DNA from 2 places in the Phyllobacterium sp. 01N428 genome. Region 1 is predicted to be linked to the other one. Evidence: riboswitches for the same ligand, from Rfam matches in the RefSeq annotation. Region 1 holds a riboswitch; the other holds the start of a gene.
The links. A riboswitch is a leader RNA that binds a small molecule or an ion and turns the genes downstream of it on or off. The one in region 1 is predicted to bind S-adenosylmethionine.
Positions count from the first base shown of each region.

Region 2: another riboswitch for S-adenosylmethionine. It lies ahead of AC1DNI_RS04255 (O-succinylhomoserine sulfhydrylase); the one in region 1 lies ahead of AC1DNI_RS14375 (homoserine O-succinyltransferase).

Region 1 covers NZ_JBFTRH010000005.1:166,708-174,411, reverse strand. The annotation lists gene exbD (TonB system transport protein ExbD) at 1-30, opposite strand, end outside; gene exbB (tonB-system energizer ExbB) at 42-1,040, opposite strand; gene AC1DNI_RS14390 (RHE_PE00001 family protein) at 1,124-2,317, opposite strand; gene AC1DNI_RS14385 (L,D-transpeptidase) at 2,451-3,191, opposite strand; gene AC1DNI_RS14380 (helix-turn-helix transcriptional regulator) at 3,548-3,943, shown strand; gene AC1DNI_RS14375 (homoserine O-succinyltransferase) at 4,683-5,621, opposite strand; SAM-I-IV-variant riboswitch at 5,663-5,769, opposite strand; gene AC1DNI_RS14370 (YciI family protein) at 5,882-6,259, opposite strand; gene AC1DNI_RS14365 (hypothetical protein) at 6,321-6,467, opposite strand; gene AC1DNI_RS14360 (GFA family protein) at 6,857-7,300, shown strand; gene AC1DNI_RS14355 (hypothetical protein) at 7,636-7,704, opposite strand, start outside.
Region 2 covers NZ_JBFTRH010000001.1:888,236-895,939, forward strand. The annotation lists gene AC1DNI_RS04220 (GcrA family cell cycle regulator) at 8-523, opposite strand; gene AC1DNI_RS04225 (acetylornithine transaminase) at 1,027-2,232, shown strand; gene argF (ornithine carbamoyltransferase) at 2,243-3,181, shown strand; gene AC1DNI_RS04235 (Hsp33 family molecular chaperone) at 3,174-4,169, shown strand; gene AC1DNI_RS04240 (hypothetical protein) at 4,182-4,478, opposite strand; gene apaG (Co2+/Mg2+ efflux protein ApaG) at 4,478-4,870, opposite strand; gene AC1DNI_RS04250 (MmcQ/YjbR family DNA-binding protein) at 5,005-5,343, shown strand; gene AC1DNI_RS04255 (O-succinylhomoserine sulfhydrylase) at 5,351-6,544, opposite strand; SAM riboswitch at 6,608-6,687, opposite strand; gene AC1DNI_RS04260 (2'-deoxycytidine 5'-triphosphate deaminase) at 6,765-7,704, shown strand, end outside.

The DNA of each region.
Region 1 (7,704 bases):
GGAGACGTTGTGCCGGATGCCGCCTGCCATGGTCGTGCCGCCTATTCTGCCGCTGCGGCGCGCTTTGTTGCTTGTGGGACAAGCGCATAATCGGCGTCGCGGCTGACGAGACGTTCGACGCCGGCCGATGCATCGGCAATCAATTGGCGGTAACCGGTAATCGATCGCGCAAACACGTTATAGATCACAACCGCCGGAATTGCGGCGACAAGGCCGATCGCAGTTGCCAGCAGCGCTTCAGCAATGCCCGGAGCCACGATCGCAAGGTTGGTTGTCTGGGATTCAGAGATGCCGATGAAAGAATTCATGATGCCCCAGACCGTCCCGAACAGGCCGACGAAGGGCGCAGTCGAACCGATCGTGGCGAGAACGCCAGTGCCCCGGCTCATGCGCCGGCCGGCCTGCACCTCGATACGGGCAAGGCGCGAGGCAACGCGTTCCTTCAGACCGTCGGCGCCGGCATGTTCTCTCGCATCTGCGGACAGGCGGACTTCCTGGCGAGCGGCATTGACGAGAGCAGCCCCGGGCCCTCCCCTCCCCTCAAGCTCTTTTTCCGCGTCGCTCAATGTAGCTGCGCTGTTGATGATCTGGAGTGCGCGATAAGCGCGAAGGCGCGCGCCTGCAAGTTCGAGTGTCTTGGCGAGCCATACGGTCCAGGTGACGAGTGAAGCAAAGCCAAGCCCGATCATCACACCTTTGACGACCCAGTCGGCCGCCATGAACATGCCCCATGGTGAAAGATTGTGCGGCAAATTCCGCAGCGTGGCCTGCGGGGTTGGAGCCGACGCATCCATCGGCAGAACCGCGCCTGAAGGCGCAGGTGATATGGTTGGTAGAGGCGTGGTTGCAGCAGGGTTTGTTGTTTCCGGGGCGGGCGCCGATTGCTGCGCTGAGTTGGGCTCGGGAGGGGTTACCGTTTCCTGTCCGTGTGCCGTTCCGCAAACGGTAGCCGCGAATACGAGCGCGGCGAACAATGGGCCAACCGGCGACCATTGCAAAAAACATGCCTTCGAGACTTTGTCGGCCTGTGTCTGCTTCATTAGCCGTTCCTTCAACTGTCGTGGAGAGCGGCTTATTATTTATGAGTAAAATAATCAACTATATTCTGGTGAATATTCGCGTGCTAGATGATTCCCCATGCTCGGTAGCGCCCGCGGCCAGTCATCTCGCGCACGCCAAGTTCCGCGATGAGATTCAGGGCGCCGCGCTGGGACACCTTGAGTTCCTTGGCAATCAGAGCCGTCGAAACCATAGGAAGTGAAAGTACAAGATCGATCATCCCCGGCAGGCTGGAGGTGGAGCGGCGGTCCTTCAATTTGCGCTCCATCTGCATGCGGGCGAGTCCAAGCCGTTCGACATCCTTGAGACCGGTCGTTGAGGAGGTCTGGACTGCCTCCAGAAACGCGAGCAGACGCGTTGTGTGGTCGCGCGAGCGGCGCCGCTCGCGCGGGACGGAACGCAAACCCGCATTCAAGGCGGCCATGTGTGATTTTGTCTTGCCGCGTTCCCGCAACATGGCGGCAACGAGCATGGGACCAAGCCAATGCTGGTGCTGTAGCGGCTCGATCTGTTCCCACGCATCCCAGGCCACAGCTGCCGCAAGCAGCGGCGGCAGGCCATGCGAACGTTCATACACCTTGAGCCAACGATCCAGTCGCGCATCTTCGTCCCAATCGGGATCATAAACGAGTGGGTCGCCGTCCGGGGTCACCGCCGAGGGAGGCGGTTCTGTCCCCTGCCTGGAGGGAGGATTCGGAAAAGCGGAATTTCCGGGCTCTGCGAGAAGCCGCGTCGTGCGGTCCAGCAATGTATCGAGGCGGGCCAGGCCGTCCTCGAATTCATTCTCGGCTTCGGTTTTCGCGATTTCTGTAACCGGCTCCGGGCGATGAACAGGAATAATGGGCGTGAGCGGGGCCTCGCTAAGTGTGCGTCCACGCAGCGCGGCAATGCCTTTTGCGCTAAGGGCCCAGCCGGGGGCGTTGCCCGCGACCTGACGCCGGCAACGCAGGATCGCGTGTGCCTTGGTCAACTCGTGGGTTGGGGTGCGAATATCCATCCGGGCATCGTGAAGCACAAGGTCCTCGGTGTGGACGAGTTCACCAGCGAGCCATAAGGCATTGCATGCTTCGATAAAGTGAGAGCGGGTTATCCAGCCTTCGTTTTCCCGCAGCAGCCCTTCCCGCGTGCGGCGGCCGCTCGGCTCACCAAGGTCCCCTTTTCGTCCAAGCCGGTCGTCGAGGCGTGCAAGAGCGTCCTCTGCGGCAACGAGCGGAGCAAGCAAATCCCAGGGTGAAAAATCAGCCGAATCGTAAACCATTGAAAACATGGTAAACGAAAGGTTAAGCGGAAGCTATATGCGCATTCGCTTCCAGCCGCGTTGCCGATTCGGTAATGTTGAAGAGAGTGAACAACGAGCTGGTCTAACGCCTAGTCTAGACGCTTTGGCGACGTTAGCCAACCACGACCGTCGCTTTTCCAGGGACACGATTATAAAGATCGATGATGTCCTGGTTGATAAGGCGGACACAGCCAGAGGACATCGACTGTCCAATGGACCACCATTCCGGCGAGCCATGGATGCGGTATCCGGTATCGACGCCATCCTTGTAGATGTAGAGTGCGCGGGCGCCCAGCGGATTCTGCGGACCGGGCTCCATGCCATTTTCGTATTTCGCAAGTTCGGGTTTGCGGCCGATCATTTCGCGTGGTGGCGTCCACCTCGGCCACTCCTTCTTGTATTGGATATTAGCACGCCCGCTCCACAAGAATCCGGCTTTGCCAATGCCGACCCCGTAGCGAATAGCATCACCACCTGGCTGGACAAGATAAAGGTAGCGCTCCTGCAACCGGACGACGATCGTGCCGGGTTGCTCGCCGGTCGGGTCGACAACAATCTGGCGACGAAACTGCGCCGGAATTTTCTGATAGGGAACGGCCGGAAGTGAGTAAGGTCCTTCCTGCACCGCCGCATACATGACGTCGGGTGCGGTCACGGATTTGTCGACGCTGATTTGCGGGCGGATACCGCTGGTCGGGAGCGGGTCGATATTCATTTCGGGCAGTTCAAAAGTCGTTTGGGTGCAGCCCCCTACACCCGCCAATGCGAGCGAGCCGACGCCAATCAGAATTTGGCGCCTGGAAACACAGTGCGATTTAGTCTCGGTTGTGAATGCGTCGTTGCTCTGGGACACTGCAGTACTCGCTTACAAGCCGGTGCATTTAAGCTCTGACTGTATGGAAATGTGGTTTACAAATAGTGAAGTCGATAGCGTCACTTGACATGGGCGTCAGTTGACAGCTGTCAACTTCATGTCACCAAAGCGCAGCGTTGACAGCTGTCAACACGGTACGTCCCGACATAGATCTAAGGTCGAATTTTGAAATTTGCTCGGCTGATTTAAGGTTTGCACAATCACTCGTTTTACTTAATTCGATTTCAACATCCGGTTGCACTCGCCGATCTGCGAATCTCAACACTCAATAAGAGTTATCAAGAATGATAGATGACACGGCCCTCTTTGGTTCCGCGCCCTCCCATTCAGGCCAAATGGATGAACCAACGCCTACGAGCGCAAGCGCGGTCCCGGCCAAAAGTCCTTCGCAGCAATTCGCTGCCGCGGAGGACTTCATTCGCAATAATCTTCTTCAGCCTATCAATCTGTCCGATATCGCCAGCGCGGTCGGTGTAAACACCCGGTCATTGCAACGCCTGTTCCGCAAGCTGAAGGGGGTAACGCCTATGAAGGTGCTGCTGGATTGCCGTATCGAGGCGGCTCGAAAGATCATCGAGAATGGGGACGCAATGTCTGTCAGGGAGCTCGCCGCCCGCTTTCACTTTGCCAATCCAGGCCGTTTCTCGAAGCTTTACCGCGAGACATTTGACTGCACGCCTTCGCAGGACATTCGCCTGTATCGCCCTGTTGATGCGGCTGGGACGGATTGAACCAAGTTAGGGCGCCACACGGCGCCCGAGCAAGACAGTACCCCGCACAGAAAACAGGGGGAGCGCCGCTGGCGGGCAAAGATGCCAGCGGCGCCCTCGGGGTCACAAGGTCGGGAGGTGGACTCTGCCTTGCACAGCCTGATGGTACAGATCCAACTCCAATCAACAATCACCCCGGCGGGGGAAGTGGATAACGGGGAGATCGACAATAAACGCTTGGCGTCAGAGACCACGCTTGCTGAGATGTCCCTAAGTTGGAGCTAGTCAAGTACCCGCTCACGTTCAACGCAGCTTGCGACACCGACTTCGCGTCGCGTGTGGTGACGGAAGTTCTGACGAGCTAGACTATCCGGTAACCAGGCGACGGGCTGCAACAGGGTGGCCAGCCGCACGAGCGAAACTTGGACACGGTTGATCCAATTTCCAACCGACTTCCGGAACGTCGATTGCAGTCGTCGGCATCAATGGGACACGGACGTCGGGGAGGGCGTGCGAGATTCCGTTTCTCATGCCCGATGAAGGGTGCGAGGTGGTGCGCATCGGGAACAAGCGCGGAACCTTCGGGTTTCCGCTTCCACTATCATGATCCCGGCATCCGGACGGCCTAGATTCTAATACGAAATCAGGCTGGACGGGCAAATGGCATCAAGGTCGACCGGAAGCTAAATACAAATAAGCTTCAGTATCATTTACATAAGTCAAAGAATCCGCGCATAAAGCAGCGACATTCCTTATCGCGTCAGCCTGCCAGTTGTCGCGGTATCATGCCTATGTCGTCCACGTGGAAAGGCGTGGTTTGATAGATCTCATTGATCCAATTGCCGAAAAGCAGATGGGCGGCGCTGCGCCACCGGTTCGCCGGCTTTCGTGACGAGTCGTCATCGGGAAAGTAGTTGCGCGGCAGCGGCATTGACGGTGCGTTTGCGAGATCGCGGAAATACTCGTCGCCAAGCGAGTTCGTGTCATATTCGAGGTGGTTGAACATGTGCAGCGACCGGCAGGAGGGATCATCGACCAGACCTAGCCCCGTCTCCTCTCCCTCAAGTAGCACCTCTATGCCGCGCCCCTGTGGGATGTCGTCGCGCCGAACCTCCGTCCATCGCGACACGGGCATAAGCACGTCATCAGAGAAACCGCGCAAATATGGCGAAGCGGGCGCGAGGTTGCCGTGGTTGAAGATGCCGAAAGCCTTTGCCGACAAATGGTGCTTCGGGATGCCGTGAAAATGCCAAAGTGCAGCTTGGGCTGCCCAGCAGATAGTCAGGCAGTGATGGACATGCGACTGCGTCCAATCGAAAATGTGGCGGAGCTCATCCCAATATTGCACGTCTTCAAAGGCCAGATGCTCGACCGGCGCGCCGGTAATGATAAATCCGTCAAACCGCTCGGCACGGACTTGCTCCCAGGCACGGTAGAATGATGCCATGTGCGTGACCGGCGTGTTGCGCGCCACGTAATTGGTTATCCTAACGAGGGTGAGTTCGATCTGCAGCGGCGTTGCGCCGACCAGCCTTGCGATCTGCGTTTCCGTGCTGATCTTGTTCGGCATCAGATTGAGCAATCCGATCCGCAGTGGCCTTATATCCTGACGCACCGCGTCCCGTTCGCGCATGATATTGACGCCTTCGGCTTCGAGCTGGCGGCGTGCGGGCAAATCGTCGGGGATCTTTATCGGCATTATCGCGCGTTCCTGTTGGTTCGCTGGACAGACGCCGGTAGCTAAATCCGTATAATTGCCGGTTCGGCCACATCCTCCCTAACGGAAGTACCACCTTGCCCGGAGCGCAGGTTGGCGTTGGGCGTCAACCCAACTCTTGATGTCGAAGCCACTTCTACGCAGACGATCACAACTTCGCAAGTCTCTTCTGTACGGTGTCCGGCGTTTGCGGAGGTTCTGCCGCCTTCAAAGCGAAAAAACGTCTTTACCGGGAGCGCCAATCAATCGCCGTCCGTTAGCGTCGCCCCTGACTGGTAGAGCAAGACCGGGCGGATTTCATAGACGGCAGTCGGGTTGGCACGGCGCAAGTCGCGGGCAATGGCGATCGCCCCCTCAATTGCAGGGCACTCAACAACATAGAAGCCAAGCAATTGCTCCTTTGTTTCTGTAAACGGCCCGTCAGTGACGATACCGGCTCCCTTGCCGCGCAATGTGACAGCGCGCCGGGTCGGCCCAAGGCGGGCCGCCGGGCCCAGGCTCTTTTCCTTTACAAGGCGGTCGCCGATTTCCAGAAGTTCGGCCATCAACGATGCGTCCTCCTCTTTCGACCATGATTCGACAATCTCTTCCTCGTGATAGGCCAAGATGGCGTAGAACATGAACTGCGTCCCTCTTTTCAGACCATGATGACAGAAAAAATCGGCGGCGATCGTCCGATTGCTATTTCTGGCGCGCAGCCGATCCGACAAGCCATACGATGAGGGATAGCAGTCCGGCTCCGACCGCTGCCCCTCCGAGAAGCTCGACAAGATATCCTGTTGCGGGAACGCTTCGCGCCCTGCCGGTATAGAGTATCCATATGGCCATCAGCAGGCATCCAAGTATAGCGCCCCACATAGCAGATCTCGTTAAACTGAGTTTCCTCATCATTTCTCCGGAAAGGCGTTAGAGGAAGCGGACGTTCGCCTTGGCTATGCTGGACGATCAAACAAGGCATGCCAAATGAGTGGTACGCCAAAATAGATTATCGCGGCCGCAATGAAAACCAAAGCAAAGATAAACCAGGCTCTGACACTGCTCTTCATATGGATTCCCCCGACGTGGTGCATGTTGCCAAGCGGCCGTCAAAATAATGCTACACCATCGCGAGACCAAATCTTTATTCGCTTGGTCCCAATTCTTGGCAATCGATCCAAAATGTATAAATGCAAATTAACCGACGCGGAACTAAATTTCAGGCAATTGGTTCGAAATGAATGACACAAAGGCTGGAAACGTGCGCCTGCTTTTGCGGGCAAGTCACCGCCGAAGCCGAGGGCGAACCGTTCTGGATCTGCTACGATCACGACGATGATTGTCGCCGCGCGATCGGATCACCGCTGACGATCTGGGTGGGTTACAAAACGGCACAATTTCGCTTTACGCATGAGCCACCAAAGACCTTCTCAAGAACGAGTGGGGTAGTGCGCAGCTTCTGCGGTACCTGTGGCACCTCAATCGGGTATGAGGATGAGGGCATAGCCGGCGAGATATATTTGACGATCGGCTTCTTCGATCATCCTGAACATTTCGCCCCCGCTGCGCATGCCTATTGGCAGTTGAAGCTTCCCTGGATTGCCTTCGACGATACCTTGCCAAGAATAGATCAGTACTCGCGACCGCGCGACGCGGCCTATGGCACGCCGCGTGATCGGAAGTGAGAGAACACACTCCAGGAAGCGAGTGGGTAGGGCAGGGGGCTTTTTAGTGGGGGCTGCAAATCAGCGATTGGCTTATTCCGCGGGACAAAGCTTTTTGATGGCCTGAGCTTTCCCGTTGAGCTTGGCAGATTGCCTGCGCTTCATCATATCGAATGCGATTATGGCGCCCAATAAGACGGGGCCGCCTAGAACGATGAAATACCATAGGTATAGCGTCATCGGTTTCCTTCATTTGTGACAGGAGATTGATTGCAGTCGAAAGAAATGTCTTGCCTGCAAGGCCATAGGATTGTGCCCTTTTTAGCGTGAGCAAAAGGGGCTCGAAAAAAATGTGGTTAACGGCGACTCTTTCGCGCGCTGACCGAAGCATTGATCCGCTCGCAATCACCGTTGAATTTGATGAT
Region 2 (7,704 bases), on a different contig from region 1:
GCTGAGATCAGCGGACGCGCCTGCGATCGGACGCCGGCTGATAGGCTAGGCGGGAGTGATAGCCGCAATAGGGCCCGGACTCGCCGACATCGTTGCCGCAGAAATTGAAGTCCGGCTGCAGCGGATCTCCCATCGGCCATTTGCAGGTGCGCTCGTTGAGCTGCACCAGTTCGAGGCGCCTCGAGATCGGCACGACGACATCCGTGACAGTCTTCATGACCGGCACGAGTTCCGTGCTGTATTCGGTCTGCAAAGCGGTCGCGCCGATGCTGCGGCTGACGACGCGGGTCGCGACATGCCCCGACGAACCGCCGCTGCGCGCGCCGGATGACCCCGTGTTGATCTTCTTGCTGCGTGTCTGGGTGGACGTGGTCTTGCCCCGCCCGGACAGCTTCAGCCTGTGAACCTTGCCGATGACCGCATTGCGGCTGACACCGCCCAGCTGTGCTGCGATCTGGCTTGCACTCAGACCTTCGGCCCAAAGTTTCTTCAGCTGTTCTACGCGCTCATCTGTCCAGTTCATCGTTTTCCTAGCTCCATATGGGGCTTGTTTATGTAGACTCCGGACTGAATCCTTCCTCGCATCTGGATTGCTCCAGATTGGTTCGATACCATATCTATTCAGATGACGAGGACGCCGTACGAAATCTAGCTTTTTCGATTACCAAGCTACAATATGCGATGACTCTGTGACAAGAGTCGGGCGCCGATCCCAGGGGTGCTTTTTTGGGTTTTCCCCAACTTGCGCGATAGACTGTTGCAGAAATGACGAATTGCAGAGTCGGTGGCAAATATTCCAGCGAATACGCGCAGAAGTTGTAGTTAATGGATCGGCTCATCCGGTTCGTGTTGGTGATGAATGGGATCAAAAGTGTTCATTTGACAATTGGGGTTCGAATGACGATATTACTGGCATATGGCCGCCCTCAAAATGGCATTGTGGGGCGGCTTTTTGATTTCAACACGGCCGTTTCTTCTTTGTAATCAGCAGTTTCGGCAAACAGGGTATTGGAGGCCCGTAACGATATGACGGACGCAATCGCGCAACCGCTTTACGACACTTTTGCTCGTGCGGATCTGCGCTTTGAGCGAGGTGAGGGTGTGTGGCTGGTGACCGAAACCGGCGAGCGCTATCTCGACTTCGCCGCAGGCATTGCCGTTAATTCGCTCGGCCATTCGCATCCCCATCTCGTCGAAGCGCTGAAGAGCCAGGGCGAAAAACTGTGGCACGTCTCCAACGTCTACGAGATCCCCGGCCAGCGCCGTCTCGGCCAGCGTCTTGTCGACGCGACTTTCGCCGACAAGGTGTTCTTTACCAATTCCGGTGCGGAAGCGCTTGAATGCGCGATCAAGACCGCGCGGCGCTACCACTATGTCAACGGCAATCCCGAACGGTTTCGCATCATCACCTTCGAAGGCGCGTTCCATGGCCGCACGCTGGCAACGATCGCGGCTGGCGGCCAGGAAAAATACCTTGAAGGTTTTGGACCCAAGGTCGAGGGTTTCGACCAGGTGCCTTTCGGTGACGAAAAGGCCTTGAAGGCTGCCATCGGGCCGGAGACGGCTGCCATCTTGATCGAGCCGATCCAGGGAGAGGGCGGCGTACGCCCCGTCCCGGATGAAGATCTGCGCGCTCTGCGCAAGCTCTGCGACGATGAGGGTATTTTGCTGATCCTCGATGAAGTGCAGACCGGCGTCGGTCGAACCGGCAAGCTGTTCGCCCATGAGTGGTCGGGCATCAGGCCGGATATCATGGCGGTCGCAAAGGGCATCGGCGGCGGCTTTCCGCTTGGCGCCTGCCTTGCCACGGCCGAAGCCGCAAAGGGCATGACCGCGGGGGTTCATGGGACGACCTACGGCGGCAATCCGCTTGCCATGGCCGTCGGCAACGCCGTGCTCGACGTCATCCTGGAGGAGGGCTTCCTCGAACACGTCCAGAAGATTGCCCTCACGATGAAGCAGGGCCTTGCGTCCATTGCCGACCGCTATCCGGCCGTAATTTCGGAAGTGCGCGGCCGCGGCCTCTTGATTGGCCTTAAAAGCGTCGTGCCCAATACGACGCTGGTCCAGGCATTGCGCGACGAGCATTTTCTGACGGTCGGCGCCGGTGACAACGTCATTCGCCTGCTTCCACCTCTGGTTGCATCTGAAGAAGAGGCGCGCGAGGCGCTTTCACGCATCGAGACCGCGGCCGAACGCCTTTCGGTTGCCGCCAGACAGAAGAGCGCGTGAGGGGCCAGCCATGACAATCAAGCAGGACCTCCGGCATTTTACCGACCTTTCAGCGCTCTCGTCCGGCGATCTGCGCACGATCCTTGACGACGCCCGCGAACGCAAGACACGGCTGAAAGCCGGCAATATCGAAAAGCCATTTGCCGGCAAAGTATTGGCTATGATCTTCGACAAGCCGTCGACGCGCACACGCGTTTCCTTCGATGTCGGCATGCGCCAGCTCGGCGGCGAAACCATCATGCTGACCGGTTCGGAGATGCAGCTTGGCCGCAGCGAAACCATTGCCGATACGGCAAAGGTGCTATCGCGCTATGTCGACATCATCATGATGCGCACGACGACGCATGACCGCCTGACCGAAATGGCGCAAAACGCCACGGTGCCCGTCATCAATGCTTTGACGGATGACACGCATCCCTGCCAGATCATGGCGGATATCATGACGTTCGAGGAACATCGCGGGCCGGTGCAGGGCAAGACGTTCGCCTGGACGGGCGACGGCAACAATGTACTGCACTCGCTGGTCGAGGCGGCAGCCCGTTTCGATTTCAATCTCAATATCGCAACGCCGGATGGCAGCGAACCCAGCAGCAAATATCTTGACTGGGCCCGCGGCGCCGGCGGCAAGATCAAGCTAACCACCGACCCGGTCGCTGCGGTCAAGGACGTCGATTGCATCGTCACCGACACCTGGGTGTCGATGGGACAGGAAGGGCGTGCCCGCGGCCATAACGTGTTCATGCCCTATCAGGTCAACGATGCATTGATGCAGCATGCCAATCCCGACGCTCTGTTCATGCACTGCCTGCCCGCGCATCGCGGCGAAGAGGTAACCGACTCCGTCATCGACGGACCGCATTCGGTGGTCTTTGATGAGGCGGAAAACCGGCTGCACGCGCAGAAGGCAATTCTCGCATGGTGTCTTGAAGGAGGACGTTCCAGTGTCTGATACCGGAATTCGTTCCGACGAATATGTATTTGCCGGCGACGACGCCGTTGTGCCGTTTCAGGTTGCGGATCTCGATGCCCGCGGCCGTGCGGTGCAATTGGGGCCGACGCTCGATGAGATCCTCAATCGCCACGACTATCCCGAACCCGTTGCAAAGCTGCTCGCCGAAGCCATCGTTTTGACCGTGCTGCTTGGTACCTCGCTGAAGTTCGACGGCAAGTTCATCTTCCAGTCGCAGTCGGATGGCCCCGTCGACATGCTGGTCGTCGATTTCCGCACGCCAAATTCCGTGCGCGCCTATGCGCGCTACGACGAGGAACGTCTGGCGGAGGCGATTGCCGAGCACCGTACCGCCCAGGAGGAATTGATCGGCAGCGGCACGCTCGCGCTGACCGTGGACCAGGGCGAATACACACAACGCTACCAGGGCATCGTCGCACTCGACGGCTCGAACCTCGAAGAGATTGCCAAGACCTACTTCCGCCAGTCGGAGCAGATTCCGACCGATGTGCGCCTCTCCGTCGCCAAGCTCGTGGAGCGAGGCCCGGACGGCAAGCCTGTCGAACAATGGCGCGCCGGCGGTCTCATCGTGCAGTTCCTGCCGGAATCCGAGCTTCGCATGCGCCAGCGGGACCTGCCGGCCGGCGATGCGCCGAGCAATGAGGAGGACGAGTTTTTCGAGGATGACGACTGGGCCGAAATCAAGGCGCTGGTCGCGACGATCGAGAGCTCTGAACTGACCGATCCGCAGGTTGGCGCGGAACGTCTGCTCTATCGGCTGTTCCACGAGCGCGGCGTCCGCGTCTTCGATGCGGTCCGCGTCAACGACGACTGCTCCTGTTCGCGCGAGAAGATTGCCGGCGTGCTCTCAGGCTTCACGGCCGAAGAGATCGAGGACAGTATCGAAGACGGCAAGATCAGCGTCACCTGCGAATTCTGCTCGACGCACTACGAGTTCGATCCGGGCGAGTTCCTGCCGAAAAACTGACCGATCCGGCGGTCAGACCCGCATCGAAGCCGTCATTTCATGGATGACGGTGACGGCGATCAGAACAACGACGAACCCGCCGATAATCAGCCATAACGGCCATGGCTTTGGCGATTTCTTGGCAAACAGGCCGACAATCAGTCCGGGGACCAGGGCAAGGCCGAACAATCGGCTGGCCGCGTCGGAGGCGCTGGTGAAACTCGGTAGGGTATAGCCGAGGAAATAGGCGCCGATCGCCAGTGCGAAGACGATAGCGGAGCAGGTGAGGGCCTTCAGATAGGGCGCGTTGGTGCGTTCGGTTTCGGCCATCAGTTCAAGGTCCGCAATTGATCGGGAAGGTCGAGCGAGAAGGCCGGAATTTCGATATCGAAGCGCTCGCCTGACGTTGTCTGCATCGAATAGCGCCCGACCATGACCCCTGATGTCGTCGTCAGCGGACAGCCGGATGAATATTGGAAGGAGTCGCCCGGATCGAGAATGGGTTGCTCGCCGATGACGCCCGGTCCGCGGACCTCCTCGATATGGCCGTTGCCATCGGTGATCCTCCAGTAGCGGGCGCGCAATTGCACCGTCAGGTCCGAGTCATTGGCAATGGTTATCCGGTAGCCCCAGACATAGCGATTTTCCTCCGGGTTGGATTGATCCTCCAGATAGAACGGCTCGACCGTCACTTCGATATCGCGCGTTGTCGCCTTGTACATGCCTGCTCTCGATTTCACTCCTTGATATCGCCACTCACGGCCGATGCGTCAACCATTACTGGTCACGGATCGAACTAAAACCTTCGTCGGTCACGGTTCATTTGGTAGGATCGGGGATGCAAAAGGAGCCAGTCATGATGACCCTGGAAGCCTTCGCCGCCATGGCGCACTCATTTCCGGAAAGCACGCAACGCAGCCACTTTGGCACAACCGATTTTCGTGTGAGCAACAAAATCTTCGCCACCTTGCGTCCGGAAAAGCAGCGCGGGGTTCTGATGCTGACGCGAGACGACCAGGCCATGATGCGCGAGACCTCTGCAGACATGTTCGAACAGGTGCCGGGCGGCTGGGGCGAGAAAGGTGCGACCTTTGTCATCCTCGCCATGGCCGAGCCAGATGTCGTGCGCCATGCCATGGCCATGGCGTGGCGGAAGGCCGCGCCAAAATCAGTGTCGGTGCGCCACCAGCTATAGCCAGGCCCTAGCGCGATGCGTTCAGTGCCGTATCGAGATCGTCGATGAGATCATCGACGTCTTCGAGACCGACGGAAAGCCGCAGCAGTCCATCGGATATGCCGAGCTCGGCACGGGCCTCGTCCGTCAGGTTCTTGTGCGTCGTCGTTGTCGGGTGGGTGATAAGGCTCTTTGAATCGCCGAGATTGTTGGAGATCTGGATGATCTCCAGTGCATTTTCGACCGCAAACGTAGCCTTCTTGCCGCCCTTGACCTCGAAGGCGATCAGCGTCGAGCCACCGCTCATCTGCTTGGCGACGATATCTGCCTGCGGGTGATCGGCGCGGCCGGGATAAAGCACTTTCGAGACGGCCTGATGTCCGGCAAGGAAGTCGGCAATCTTGGCTGCATTGTTCGTCTGCTGGTGTACGCGCACGGCAAGCGTTTCGAGCCCCTTCAGCATGACCCAGGAATTGAACGGGCTAAGCCCGGGTCCCGTGTGGCGGAAATATTCGTGCAGGTTTTCGTCGATCCACTGCTTGTCCGATAGGATCATGCCGCCGAGGCAGCGGCCGTGGCCGTCAATATGCTTGGTCGTCGAATAGATGACGATGTGGGCGCCGAGTTCGAGCGGCTTTTGAAAGAGCGGCGTTGCGAACACATTGTCGACGATCAGCTTGGCGCCAACGGAGTTCGCGACCCTGGCGACGGCTGCAATATCGATGACTTCGAGCGTCGGATTGGTCGGGCTTTCGAGGAACATCACCTTGGTGTTGGGGCGAACCGCCTTTTCCCAATTCTCGATCCTGGAGCCGTCGATCAGCGTGAAGTCAACGCCATAGCGCGGCAGCATGGTCTCGATGATGTAGCGACAGGAGCCGAACATCGCCCGTGCGGCAAGCACGTGGTCACCGGCTCGCACCTGGCAGAGGATTGCGGCAGCAACGGCGGCCATCCCCGAAGCGGTGGCGCGCGCATCTTCCGCGCCTTCAAGGGCGCACATGCGCTTTTCGAACATGTCGGTCGTGGGATTGGCATAGCGCGAATAGATGAATCCGGGCTCTTCGCCCTTGAAACGCGCCTCGGCCGCTTCTGCGGACGGGTAAACGAAGCCTTGCGTCAGGAACAGGGCTTCGGAGGTTTCCCCGAAGCCGGAACGCAGGGTGCCGGCATGGACGAGCTGGGTGGCGGGACGCAGTTTGCGGGTGGTATCCTTGGTCATCGCTGTCTCAATCTGCCAGAAAACTGGCCAATAAAAAACCGGCCTTGCGGGTATCGCAAAAAGGCCGGACGAGACCGGGCCTCTTTTAGCAAATTATTTTACGTGGCTGCAAGCCGGCCGGCCAAATCACCACGGGATAAAAGTGCTTTAATCCTCTTGGCCGCTTGCGTCAATCGGGTGAGGCGCTAAAGCTTTTCGTCTCTTTGTATGGATGGTCGACATGGCGAGACGAGAAGCGGGCATATTGGCCGATAGCGGCATCAGGGCGCTGTTTGAGGCGCGAGCACTCAAGACCGAGCGCGAATTCGACGTCGACCAGATCCAGCCTGCGAGCCTCGATCTGCGCCTCGGCAAGCGCGCCTACCGCGTACGCGCGAGCTTCATGCCGGGCCCGGGCACGCCGGTCATCGACAAGCTCGACCGCCTGAAACTGCACGAAATCGATCTGACCGAGGGCGCGGTCCTCGAGACCGGCTGCGTCTATATCGTTCCGCTCCTTGAAAGCCTGGCGCTGCCTGGCGAGGTTTCAGCCTCCGCCAATCCGAAGAGTTCGACCGGGCGCCTCGATATCTTCACACGGGTCATCGTCGATGGCGCGCAGGAGTTCGACAAGGTTCCGGCCGGCTACCATGGCCCGCTTTACCTTGAAGTCAGCCCGCGCACCTTTCCGATCGTTGCCCGCACCGGCTCGCGCCTGTCGCAGATCCGCTTCCGGACCGGGCGCGCGCAACTGGAGGAAACAGAGCTTGCGGAACTTCACGCCGCCGAGACGCTCGTTGCCTCCGAAACCCCCAATATTTCCGGGGGTGGCATTGCCCTTTCAATCGACCTGACCGGCGACCAGAATGGCCTTGTCGGCTATCGCGGCAAGCATCATACAAGTGTCGTCGATGTCGACCGGCGCGGCGTCCACGATCTCTTCGACTTCTGGGAGCCGATCCATGATCGCGGCGCCCGGGAACTCGTGCTCGATCCCGATGAGTTCTATATCCTCGTCTCGCGCGAAGCGGTTCACGTGCCGCCGCTCTATGCCGCCGAGATGACGCCGTTCGACCCGCTGGTGGGCGAATTCCGCGTGCACTATGCCGGTTTCTTCGATCCGGGCTTCGGCCACACGGCGGCGGGTGGCACCGGCAGCCGCGCGGTGCTCGAAGTGCGCA